Regions from separate parts of the Pantoea sp. sgz302252 genome, predicted to be linked through region 2. Evidence: predicted binding sites of a transcription regulator. Region 2 holds the regulator's gene; each other region holds the start of a gene.
The links. The regulator Fur, encoded in region 2, represses iron uptake genes when iron is present. The targets are predictions, from matches to a motif close to ATAATAATGAGAACNACTATCAA.

Region 1 (4,290 bases), on a different contig from region 2:
CCCTATTTTTGCACGTTAACTGCGCAAAATGCGACATGCATTGCACGCCGATATCACGTCACGCTGGCGGCGTACTCACTGCCGAAAAGTTAAGGCAGGTCGATAAGCTGTTTGGAATTCACTAAAGCAAAAAGGCCTCATTCGAGGCCCTTTCATTATCTCAACCGTGTTATTTCACGGCGTGGCGAACATCAATCCCAATCGCCGCCGATTTCACTTTACGTGACCAGATTGAGGTAATGATCGGCACCAGAATCGACGTCACGATAACGGATGTCGCCACCAGTGAAGTCGCTGCCGGCGCCATCGGTTTGAAGGCTGGCACCATTTCGGCTATCAGCACAGGCGTTGCCACTGCGGCACCTGCCGAACTGGAAGCCGCAATCCCGGCAGTGCCATCGCCGCCGCCAATCAGCTTATCGGCAATAATCAGCGGAATACCTGTCACCACAATCACTGCCAGGCCAAGCAGAATACCCAACACGCCAGTCTGCGCAATGACGCCCAAATCGATAGTGTTACCCAGCGCAAACGCAAAGAACGGGATCAGCGTTTGTACCGCTTTACCGAAGAAATCTCGCAGTTCCGGGTCAAGGTTACCCAACAGGAAACCCACCAGGAACGGTAACACGGCGCCTACAAACACATGCGGTTCAAAAGAGGCAATCCCTGCCGTGCCGAGAATAATCATCGTCATCAGCGGGCCTGACTCCAGCGACATCAGCACAAACGCGCCAGCCTCTTCTTTGGTGCCGTACTGTTGCATGATGGAGGCGTACAAACCGCCGTTAGTCATATCCATACACGCCACCAGCGCCAGCGTGGACAACCCAGCGAAGAAGCCTGCTTCAACCCCATGCTCGGGAATAATGCGCGAAGCAATGGCGGCAACAACCCACGCCACCGCGATTTTAGTCACCACCAGCGTGCCTGATTTACGCAGAACCGTGCCCGTGGCGCTGAGTTTTATTGAGGCCCCCATGCAGAAGAACCAGACGGCAAGAACAGGAACGGTACCGGTAATCATCCCGTTGGTAAACGAGCCAAAATATTTACCCGCATCCGGTGAGAAGGTATGGCACAACGCTCCCAGAAAAAGAGGAACCAACATCATGCCACCAGGAATTTTTTCAATTGCACGTTTGATTTGCATTTCCACCACCCGTAAAACGTATTGTTTCTGCTATTTTTTTCGCTTTTCATGCGCCGAATCGCGCTCAAGGAGCGTCGGCGCAAACAATAATCCTTATGAATGATGAGAACAGTGATCTTACGTACAAATTAAAACGTCATTTCATATTTATGGGATCAATGTTTCTAATTTTGATATTTGTCACATCCTGGCCTTCAGGCATAAAAAAACCCCGCTGAGTTCAGCAGGGTTTTGTTTGCCCGCAGGCAACGACAGGCGTCAGTTCGCCTTATTTTTTCGCCGCGAAACGTGCAGCAGCTTCATCCCAGTTGACCACGTTCCAGAACGCTTTGATGTAGTCCGGGCGACGGTTCTGGAATTTCAGGTAGTAAGCGTGTTCCCACACATCCAGGCCCAGGATTGGGAAACCGGAGGTGCCAGAAATCGCTTCACCCATCAGCGGGGAATCCTGGTTAGCGGTAGAAACGACAGCCAGTTTGCCGTCTTTCAGAACCAGCCACGCCCAGCCAGAGCCAAAGCGAGTTGCCGCCGCTTTTTCGAACTCTTCTTTGAATTTCTCAACAGAGCCGAAGGTGCTTTCGATAGCCGCTTTCAGGTCGCCCTGCAGGGTGGTCCCGGTTTTCAGGCCTTTCCAGAACAGGCTGTGGTTAGCGTGACCGCCGGCGTTGTTACGCAGTGGGCCTTTTTTGTCTGCTGGCAGCTGATCCAGTTTGGTGATCAGTTCTTCAACCGGCAGGTTAGCGAATTCTGGCAGGCTTTCCAGCGCAGCATTGGCGTTGTTCACGTAAGCCTGGTGGTGTTTGCTGTGATGGATTTCCATCGTCTGCTTGTCGAAGTGCGGCTCCAGAGCATCGTACGCGTACGGCAGGGATGGCAGTGTATAACTCATATTCATCTCCATTTATTATCGGGCGGCCGAGTGTTAACGCCGCGTAATCAGTTGGTTCATTATAGTTATTTAAATGATATTGAAAATGTTTATCAATGCCGTAATTTTAATAAGGTTATAACAATTGGTTATGTGGCTGATTTTGTGAGCCCGCTCAAGGTGAACACGCGCTTTTTGCCAGGTCTTGGCGTTACACGGCAACGGTCTGAAGGTTAATCAAGTGGCTGATTTTTACACTCATCACCTCAGATGAATGATTCATCGATGTAAAACGTTGAGGTTAAAAAATGAGTCACGCGATTACGATGGGTATCTTTTGGCATTTGATAGGCGCCGCCAGTGCAGCCTGTTTCTATGCCCCGTTCAAGCAAGTCAAAAATTGGTCCTGGGAAACCATGTGGTCCATTGGCGGTATTGTCTCCTGGCTTATTCTGCCGTGGGCCATCAGCGCCATACTGCTGCCGGATTTCTGGGCCTACTACGGATCTTTCAGCGCCTCCACTCTGCTGCCGGTCTTTTTATTCGGCGCAATGTGGGGCATCGGCAATATCAACTATGGCCTGACCATGCGTTATCTCGGCATGTCGATGGGCATTGGGATAGCGATTGGCATCACGCTGATTGTCGGCACCCTAATGACGCCAATCCTTAATGGCGAGTTTCACGTTCTGGTCGGCACCGAAGGCGGTCGTATGACGCTGCTCGGCGTGCTGGTTGCCGTCATTGGCGTGGGCATTGTGACCCGTGCGGGGCAGCTCAAAGAACGCAAAATGGGCATCAAGGCGGAAGAATTCAACCTGAAGAAAGGCCTGCTGCTGGCCGTGATGTGCGGGATTTTCTCTGCCGGCATGTCTTTTGCGATGAACGCGGCGAAACCCATGCATGAAGCTGCTGCGGCACTCGGCGTTGATCCCCTGTACGTCGCCCTGCCAAGCTATGTGGTGATCATGGGCGGCGGTGCGGTTATCAATCTCGGCTTCTGCTTTATTCGCCTGGCAACCAAGTCGAACCTGTCCGCAAAAGCCGACTTCTCGCTGGCAAAACGCATGATCATCGGCAACATCCTGTTTTCCGCACTGGCTGGCCTGATGTGGTATCTGCAATTCTTCTTCTACGCCTGGGGTCACGCAAGCATTCCGGCGCAGTATGACTACATGAGCTGGATGCTGCACATGAGCTTCTACGTGCTGTGTGGCGGTCTGGTTGGGCTGATTCTGAAAGAGTGGAAGTCGGCAGGTCGTCGTCCGGTGGGTGTGCTGAGCCTCGGTTGTGTGGTCATTATCATTGCTGCCAACATTGTCGGCCTGGGCATGGCGAACTGATTACGCCGCTGTTTTGTTACGATGACGCCACTGACCTGGCGTCATCCCCACTTCCCGATTAAACACCACCGAAAAGTAGTTACTGTCCTCAAAGCCGCAGTGCATCGCAATTTCCCCGATCATCAATTCTGAATGCTGCAACAGGTACTGTGCGTGGCAGATTCGCAGCTGGCGTAAATAGTGGTTGATGGTCATCCCGGTTTGCGTCCTGAACTGCTGACGTAGCGTGCGCTCGCTGCAGGCCTGCTGCTCACAGAATTTATCCAGCATGAAAGGTTTATTCAGGCTACCCGCCAGCGCGGTAAGCAATTTATCGAGCAACGCTTCGCTCTCGGTGGCGGCAAGATTGTCGGTGGCATAACGATGGCGGCGCAGCATCACCACCAGTTGGGCAAACAGCAGTTCAGCCATCTCATTGGAATGCGGGCAGCTTTTATAGCCTTCCTGTTCCAGGGCGGTGATCACCTGACGGGCCTGTGTCATGCCATTGCTGCCAATACGCCAGTGGGGAGCCCAGGTCGTGCCGTTCAGGCCGGGAATATGGGCGGCCCAGTCGAGGTTCAGGTTAAAGCGATCCGGACAGTAGATAATATTCTGCAAAACCAGATCGTTAACGGACGCATAGGAGTGTTTGTCTTCCGCACGGATATAAAAGAGATCGCCGCGAGTAATACGATATGGACGATCATTCAGAATATGCAGCCCGTTGCCGCGCCACACCAGAACCAGCTCGCAAAACTCATGCGTGTGCTCCGCAAAGACATTTTGCGGGTAGCGATCGGCCACAGCCACCGCCTGCTGCGGCGAGGCAAAGAAATCGGCCTTTCGGAGAATAAGCGGAGCGGACACGGCAAGACCTCAAACAGCGAATAACGTTCTCATTATTAGCTGTTTTTTCACTAAAAAACGGTGACTGGTCTCGCGTT
Region 2 (4,290 bases):
TCAACTTCGATCGTTTTCATCTTAATCCAGTGAGATATCTTTTCTGAATACAAGTCGTTGGGATTATAAAGTCAAAACCCAACAGCGGATAGCGTGTCGGCAAAAACTCAGACGACTACTGAGTGTTGCAGCCGGGTGGCAGAATGTTCAACATGATACCCTAACCCGACGAAGCGAAAAAAAGAACTTTGCCATGAATTTACATACCCGAGCGCAAACTGCACAAAACCCGCACAATAATTCTCCCATCGTCCTGGTACACGGCCTTTTTGGGAGTCTGGATAACTTAGGGATCCTCGCCCGAGACCTCGTGAGCGACCATGACATCCTGCAAGTTGATATGCGCAATCACGGCCAGTCAGAGCGTTCATCTGAAATGACTTATTCCGCGATGGCTCAGGATCTTTTAGACACCCTTGATGCCCATAACATTGAAAAAGCCACGCTGATGGGTCATTCAATGGGCGGAAAAGCGGTGATGGCCTTCACGGCGTTAGCGCCGAATCGCGTGGATAAGCTGGTCGCTATCGACATCGCCCCCGTGGATTATCACGTCCGTCGTCACGATGAGATTTTTGCGGCCATTAACGCCGTGACCGAAGCGGGCGTGGCAACGCGTCAAAAAGCCGCTGAAGTGATGCGCGAGCATCTTAATGAAGAAGGCGTGATTCAGTTTCTGCTGAAGTCGTTTGTCGAGGGCGCGTGGCGCTTTAACGTGCCCGTCTTGTGGGATCAGTATGCCAATATTGTTGGCTGGCAGACTGTTCCTGCGTGGGATCACCCTGCCCTGTTCATTCCTGGCGGAAACTCACCGTACGTCACGCCAGAGTATCGCGATGATTTGCTCTCTCAGTTCCCGCAAGCCCGAGCGCATATTATTGCAGGCGCAGGACACTGGGTGCATGCCGAAAAACCGGACGCTGTGCTCCGCGCCATTCGCCGATATCTGGCTGAATGATTAAAATGCGAGCGACCGCACGCCAATGTGGCTCACGGCGTTGGCGTGTGGGGTTCGCTGATGTATGATTGCGCGCTATCTGCGCCGGGCCTGTCGTCCGGCGGCTTGTTTCCCCGAAGTCACTCTGAATCATGGCAAAAGAACAAACGGACCGAACGACATTAGATTTGTTCGCAAATGAGCGTCGCCCGGGAAGGCCGAAAACCAATCCGCTCTCACGCGACGAACAGTTACGCATTAATAAGCGTAATCAGCTTAAACGTGACAAGAGTAAAGGTCTCAAGCGAGTTGAGCTGAAGCTCAATAACGACGCCGTTGATGCGCTGAATGAACTGGCTGACGCCAGAAACATGAGCCGCAGCGAACTCATCGAAGAGATGTTGATGCAACAACTGGCCGCTCTGCATCGCCAGGAACTTGTCTGAAAATCCAGCAAAACGTCACTTTCATGTAGCAGAGAGTGCAGTCCAGCGCGTTTGCTGTTTCCGCGCACTTCACCTCCTGCTATCATTGCCTTTATCTGTGGGCAACATTCCACCACCATTTCAATACGTTTCAAGAGGTTATTTTACTCATGGCAATTACAGGCATTTTCTTCGGCAGCGACACCGGCAATACCGAAAATATCGCGAAGATGATTCAGAAGCAGCTTGGGAAAGACGTTGCTGAAGTGCATGACATTGCCAAGAGCAGCAAAGAAGATCTCGAAGGGTTCGATATTCTGCTGCTGGGTATTCCGACCTGGTATTACGGTGAAGCGCAGTGTGACTGGGACGACTTCTTCCCAACGCTGGAAGAGGTAGACTTCAACGGCAAGCTGGTCGCGCTGTTCGGCTGCGGTGACCAGGAAGACTACGCAGAGTACTTCTGTGACGCACTGGGCACAATCCGGGACATCATTGAACCACGCGGCGCAACTATCGTCGGCCACTGGCCAACGGCGGGCTATCATTTTGAAGCCTCTAAAGGCCTGGCTGATGACGATCACTTCGTCGGTCTGGCGATTGACGAAGACCGTCAACCAGAACTGACCGCAGAGCGTGTTGAGAAATGGGTTAAGCAGATTTCTGAAGAGCTGCACCTCGAAGAGATTAAAAACGCCTGATTGGGTGACGGCGCAGCGCCTGCGTTGCGCCGTATTAGCGATAGGTTGTGTGACATTAATAGCTAAAAGCAATCAAATTAATCGCTACAAATTTTTAACTTTTGGCCGCATGTCTGTACAATGTCCACTGTTTTGACGAGGTCTGAGGTTTCGCTTTGCCGGACGCCTCGTTTTTGAAAAGCATACTTTGCTCAGGGATTGCGGTTTTCATTTAAGGTTGACAGTTCTATAATGAGACGCATTATCCTGAATTCATTCTTAGTAATGCTTCCTGATAAGGAAGTGTATCGTATAGCAACAGGACTGATTCCGCATGACTGACAACAATACCGCATTGAAGAAGGCCGGCCTGAAAGTCACGCTTCCTCGTTTAAAAATTCTGGAAGTGCTTCAGGAGCCGGACAATCACCATGTCAGTGCGGAAGACCTCTATAAACGCCTTATCGACATGGGCGAAGAAATTGGTCTGGCAACGGTTTATCGCGTTCTGAACCAGTTCGACGACGCCGGCATTGTCACCCGCCACAATTTCGAAGGCGGTAAATCTGTTTTCGAACTGACACAACAACATCATCACGATCACCTGATTTGCCTCGACTGTGGCAAGGTGATTGAATTCAGTGATGATTCCATTGAAGCGCGTCAGCGCGAAATCGCCACTAAACACGGCATTCGTCTGACCAACCACAGCTTGTATCTTTACGGTCACTGCGCAGAAGGCGACTGCCGTGAAGATGAACATGCACACGACGATACTGATAAATAATCAGTATCCGTAGTATAAAACCCACCAGCAGAGATGTGCTGGTGGGTTTTTCTTTCCATTTATTATTATATTTTTCATTTCACTTACCTACATAAATATTTTGTTTAGCATTAAATATTTTTCTCTTCATCGACCACCACCCTCAGTGTCATCATAAGGCGATGTTAGCTTATCTCCATCTATGTCAATCACAATCTGATTAGTTCTTATCTCAAAATAATTATTGGGATCAAAGCCATGAAAATCTAAATTATATAAAAACTCTCCTATGCTAATGTCAGAAGAATCATCTAAAGTACACAACTCATTAACTTTCAGAACATAGGGTTCATCCTTTTTCACCTGGCAATCAAAGTAAGTCAACGCAAGAATTGAAAAGAGGTTTTTGTATATTTCCTGATCAACAAACCATTGCTTATTGACGATAGAATACTCTAAGGAACCTATATTGTAATGATGTCTCCCTGGCAAGAATGCATATGCAGCGTTCAATTTAATTGTAAATGAATAAATTTTTCTTGCTGGAATTTCCTCCCATCCATCTCTACTTTCATTAACCTCATCATCAAAATGCCATCGATGACCAAGGTAATATGAACTCACGCCATCCGAAGCTATTGAAAATGCATGACCATATAAAGGGTAAAACTCCGGATCATCTATAGCAAGCCTACTTTTATGGATATAATATGTCTGATGGCTTCGGTTATAAAAACCAACCTTAGCAACAATATCATGACCTCTATTCTGAACTAAAAGATGAGCATAAATATGTTTCTTTTTTTGCATCACGCTATTTCCTTCCTCGCTCAAACTATAGTAAGAATATATTTTCCCAACCTTTCCATCCAGGGTTAAATCCGCACCAGGCAAAGGATCAGTCATTGCCTTATTACGCCGTCCTTCACTGGAATAAGGATATCCATATGTGTATTTTTGGAGAATAACATCTTCACTTGCAAGCGCACACGAAAAGTGAAGGGTACACATTAGCGCCGCTGTTATTTTTATTAAATATGAATTATTATTCATGGCACAACCCACTATTCAATGATCAATTAAAACATTCCAGATAAACATACCGCTTCCAATCGGTTATCTATAAATGCTACTATCCCTACACATCTTCACTAACTGATGTCAACTCAAAATATCTTTCAACATTATATGCATTTTTAAACACATACTGACTGTGCTCAATTTTTAATGCATCAGCATTTTTCACATAGGATTTATTATTATTAAAACCTCCCTTAGTTGGCATATCATCGGTACCCATCCCTCCATATTCACCTTGTGCACCATTTCGATAAAAATGGGAAAGTTCATGACAAAGTGTAGATACCCTGGAGTTTTTTCCTGTAAGCGGCTTGCATACAAAATTTTGACATATATTTATACGCAGCGTGCTATTGTAAAATACAGGATTCAAGAGATATGTCTGATCGGCCGTAACGTTAG
Region 3 (4,290 bases), on a different contig from region 2:
CCAGTTGAATGACATCGCGTTAAGCCGTGGGCAAAAGCTGTCGCAAATGGCACTGGCCTGGGTTCTGCGTGACGACAAAGTGACGTCGGTGCTGATCGGTGCCAGCAAAACAGCGCAACTTGATGACGCCGTTGGCATGCTCAAACAACGCCAGTTTACGCCGCAGGAGTGCGCCGCCATTGATGTCATTCTGAATAGCGCAAATTAGCACCATTTTTAGCAAAAAGTGCTGTGACCAGTTATTTAGGAGTTGCTCCAATCTTACAGGGTTGTAACGCCCCGTAAGATTGCGTTAACAGGCCCACCGAGGCTTCGAACGTAGGAGAGAGAAATGTTCAGGTCACTGATTCTGGCTGCGATACTTCTGGCAAGCGCCCCACTAGTGGCGAATGCAGGCGAACTCACCCTGCTGCCATCTGTGAAATTACAGATTGGCGATCAGGATAATTACGGTAACTACTGGGACGGCGGTCGCTGGCGTGACCACGATGACTGGCGTCGCAATTACGAATGGCGTGATGCTCGCTGGCATCGCCATGATAACGGCTGGCACCGCGGCTGGGATAAACGCAAAGCCTATGAGCGCGGCTATCGCGAAGGCTGGAACGACCGCGACGATCACCGCGGCGGCTGGGGTCGTGGCCCAGGCCGGGGCGATCATGGGCACGGACATCGCCATTAATTCCTCAACGATTTTTGCCCGGTGACGAGTGCCCGGTGGCGGCTTCGCCTTACCGGGCCTACAAACGGCATCGAGCCATCGTAGGCCCGTGCAAGCGCAGCGCCGCCGGGCAATTACCCTACAAACCTAATAACGTGCCCACCAGCAACCAGCCATTCAGCGTGACCACCAGCACCACGATTGCCCAACCCGCCCGTTTCACCCATAGCGTGTTCACCAGGTCACCCATCAGCTTTTTATCACTGGTGAACAGCAGCAGCGGCACCAGCGCCAACGCAATCCCGAAGCTCAGCAAGACCTGGCTCATCACCAGAATACGCGTTGGGTCGAGCCCCATCAGAATCACAATAAACGACGGCAGCATGGTCACAACCCGGCGGAACCACAGCGGTATGTGGAAGCGGATAAACCCTTGCATCACCACCTGTCCGGCAAGCGTTCCTACCACCGTGGAGGAAAGACCGGCGGCAATCAGGCTCAGGCCGAAAATGGTCGCCGCCGCGTGATTCAGCAGCGGTTCAAGCGTCAGATAGGCTTCATCAAGATCGGCCACGCCGGTGTGACCGTTGAAATGGAAAGCAGCCGCTGCGGTTGCCATCATCGCCAGGTTCACAAAACCCGCAATGGTCATAGCAATCGCCACATCCCAGCGGGTCGCGTTATAGCGTTCCTGCCGCGTACCGTCATGCAAATGCTGTGTCAGCGAAGAATGGAGATAAATAACGTGCGGCATAATGGTGGCGCCCAGCACCCCGGCGGCGAGGAAAACCGCCTCAGAATTGGGTAGAGAAGGCAGCACCATCCCTTTCGCAAGCGGTGCAAGCGCTGGCTGGGAAAAGACAAGCTCGACAATATAGGCCGCAGCGACAAACAGCAGCAGCCCGCCAATCACTTTTTCCAGCGGCTTTTGCCCCCGGCGTTGCAGCATCAGGATCAGGAAGGTGGCAATCCCGGTCAGTACAGCACCCTGAAGGAGCGAAATCCCCAGAATCAGCTTGAAACCAATCGCGGCGCCAATAAATTCCGCCAAATCCGTCGCCATGGCGATGATTTCTGCCTGAACCCAGTAAAACCAGACCAGAGGACGCGGATAGTGATCGCGGATTTGCTCTGCCAGGTTTTTGCCCGTGGCAATGCCGAGTTTGGCGGAGAGAACCTGAATCAGCATCGCCATCAGGTTAGCCCACACGACGACCCACAGCAGCTGGTAGCCAAAGCTGGCTCCTGCCTGAATATTAGTGGCAAAATTGCCCGGATCGATATACCCGATGGCGGCAATGAACGCAGGCCCCATTAATGCAAGTCGCATCTTGTGCGCTGCGCGACTGCTGCTACTCTCAACGCGACTGTTTGTCATTTTCTGCCTCTGAAATATAGCCTTTGCTATGTTTTATGCTATCAAAATGAGAATGATTATCAAGTTCATTTGGTGAGGTGATAATGATTTCTCTGATAGACAGAAACGATAGCCGTATCCAGCCATGTTTGCGGGTAGGTGGAGCGCCGGGTTGCCCCTTAGTCAGACTAGTACAAAAAGATAACTTTTAACACCTTTACATAACATAACGGAAATGTCTGATGGATCACCTTTTTTGAGATTGCTCACAGGTTCTAACTATAGTGCGGCACAGATCTCGTTTTCTTTCACCTTGTTGCATAGAATGTGCACGGAAACTTAACCTGCCTCATATTTGGAGCAAATATGGACCGCGTTCTACACTTTGTCCTCGCGCTTGCGGTGGTTGCGATTCTGGCGTTGCTGGTCAGCCATAACCGTAAACAGATTCGCATTCGCTATGTTGTTCAACTACTTGTCATTGAAGTCCTGCTGGCCTGGTTCTTCCTGAACTCAGATATCGGCCTCGGATTTGTGAAAGGATTCTCCGAGATGTTCGAAAAACTTCTCGGTTTCGCCAATGAAGGGACAAATTTCGTCTTCGGTAAAATGAACGATGAAGGTCTGGCATTCTTCTTCCTGAAAGTGCTTTGCCCTATCGTGTTCATCTCTGCACTGATTGGTATTCTGCAACATATCCGTATTCTGCCGATTGTTATCCGTGCTATCGGTACCGTGCTCTCCAAAGTCAACGGTATGGGTAAACTGGAGTCATTCAACGCGGTAAGCTCCCTGATCCTCGGTCAGTCTGAAAACTTCATCGCCTACAAAGATATTCTCGGCAAGATGTCCCGCAACCGCATGTACACCATGGCGGCGACGGCGATGTCTACCGTGTCGATGTCTATCGTCGGTGCTTACATGACGATGCTGGACCCGAAATATGTGGTTGCGGCGCTGGTTCTGAACATGTTCAGCACCTTTATCGTTCTGTCCATCATTAACCCGTATCGCGTTGAGCAGAGCGAAGAGAACCTGCAGATGTCTAATCTGCACGAAGGTCAGAGCTTCTTTGAAATGCTGGGTGAATACATCCTGGCAGGCTTTAAAGTGGCAATTATCGTCTCAGCAATGCTGATCGGCTTCATCGCGCTGATCGCGGCCCTGAATGCCCTGTTCGCGACCGTGACCGGCTGGTTCGGCCACAGCATCTCCTTCCAGGGGATTCTGGGCTACATCTTCTGGCCAGTGGCCTGGGTGATGGGTGTTCCTGCCGCTGAAGCGCTGCAGGTCGGCAGTATCATGGCCACCAAAATGGTCTCCAACGAATTCGTTGCGATGATGGATCTGCAGAAAATCGCCAGCACGCTTTCCCCGCGCGCAGAAGGCATTCTGTCCATCTTCCTGGTGTCCTTCGCCAACTTCTCTTCCATCGGTATCATCGCCGGTGCGATTAAAGGTCTGAACGAAGAACAAGGCAACGTGGTTTCTCGCTTCGGCCTGAAGCTGGTCTACGGTTCTACGCTGGTGAGCGTGCTTTCAGCGTCTATCGCCGCACTGGTTCTGTAAGCCAGGCAGAGGTGAAAAGCCGGGAGTGAATAGCTCCCGGCTTTTTTTATTTTACCAGCTCACTGAGCGGGCGAGGTATACCAATCAAATAGCCTTGCAGATAATCCACCCCGAGCCGGTACAACAACTCGCGCTGCGCTTCCGTTTCGACATACTCTGCTACCAGAGTGAAATTCTTGACCTTCGCCAGTTCGCATATCGATTTGACGATCATTTCATCCACCACGTCCGTGGTGATGTTACGCACGAAACTGCCGTCGATTTTAACGATATCCGCCTCAAGGCGCTTCAGCCGCTCGTAGTTCGCGTAGCCCGTGCCAAAATCATCAATCGCTATCTGGCAACCAAATTCCCGCAGACGCTGAATGTTCAGCACGCTGTTTTCAGACCCCGCAAACGCCTGCTGCTCGGTTATCTCGATAGTCACATTTTTCGGCGAAATGGCGTATTGGTCGAAGAGATCGATAATCTTGTTGGCACTCTCTTTTTGCATCAGCGTGAACGGCATCAGGTTCACAGAAAAATGCTCGCCGGGTAACGCTTGCATCGCTTTGAATAAGGTCTCAACCACCAGCAGATCGAAGCGTTTGCTCAGGTTGAATTGCGCAATAATGGGGATGAATTTATCCGGGGTCACTAACTGCCCGTCAAAACGCATACGCGCCAAGATCTCGTGGTAGCGCTCGCCCAGCTGGTTGACTAT

Region 1: a site for Fur is predicted at 2,116-2,138, ahead of sodA (superoxide dismutase [Mn]). Genes of this name have one in related genera too.
Region 3: a site for Fur is predicted at 2,080-2,102, ahead of ACLW56_RS06145 (Nramp family divalent metal transporter). Genes of this name have one in related genera too.

The regions. Positions count from the first base shown of each region.
Region 1 is NZ_JBLFJW010000015.1:63,943-68,232, reverse strand. It holds gene kdgT (2-keto-3-deoxygluconate transporter) at 170-1,153, opposite strand; gene sodA (superoxide dismutase [Mn]) at 1,422-2,042, opposite strand; gene rhaT (L-rhamnose/proton symporter RhaT) at 2,330-3,364, shown strand; gene rhaR (HTH-type transcriptional activator RhaR) at 3,365-4,213, opposite strand; gene rhaS (HTH-type transcriptional activator RhaS) at 4,289-4,290, opposite strand, start outside.
Region 2 is NZ_JBLFJW010000035.1:54,554-58,843, forward strand. It holds gene seqA (replication initiation negative regulator SeqA) at 1-20, opposite strand, end outside; gene ybfF (esterase) at 194-958, shown strand; gene ybfE (LexA regulated protein) at 1,090-1,383, shown strand; gene fldA (flavodoxin FldA) at 1,533-2,063, shown strand; gene fur (ferric iron uptake transcriptional regulator) at 2,377-2,829, shown strand; gene ACLW56_RS21235 (hypothetical protein) at 2,956-3,861, opposite strand; gene ACLW56_RS21240 (hypothetical protein) at 3,947-4,290, opposite strand, start outside.
Region 3 is NZ_JBLFJW010000006.1:7,608-11,897, forward strand. It holds gene mgrA (L-glyceraldehyde 3-phosphate reductase) at 1-208, shown strand, start outside; gene ACLW56_RS06140 (DUF2502 domain-containing protein) at 332-682, shown strand; gene ACLW56_RS06145 (Nramp family divalent metal transporter) at 801-2,039, opposite strand; gene ACLW56_RS06150 (NupC/NupG family nucleoside CNT transporter) at 2,385-3,587, shown strand; gene ACLW56_RS06155 (EAL domain-containing protein) at 3,634-4,290, opposite strand, start outside.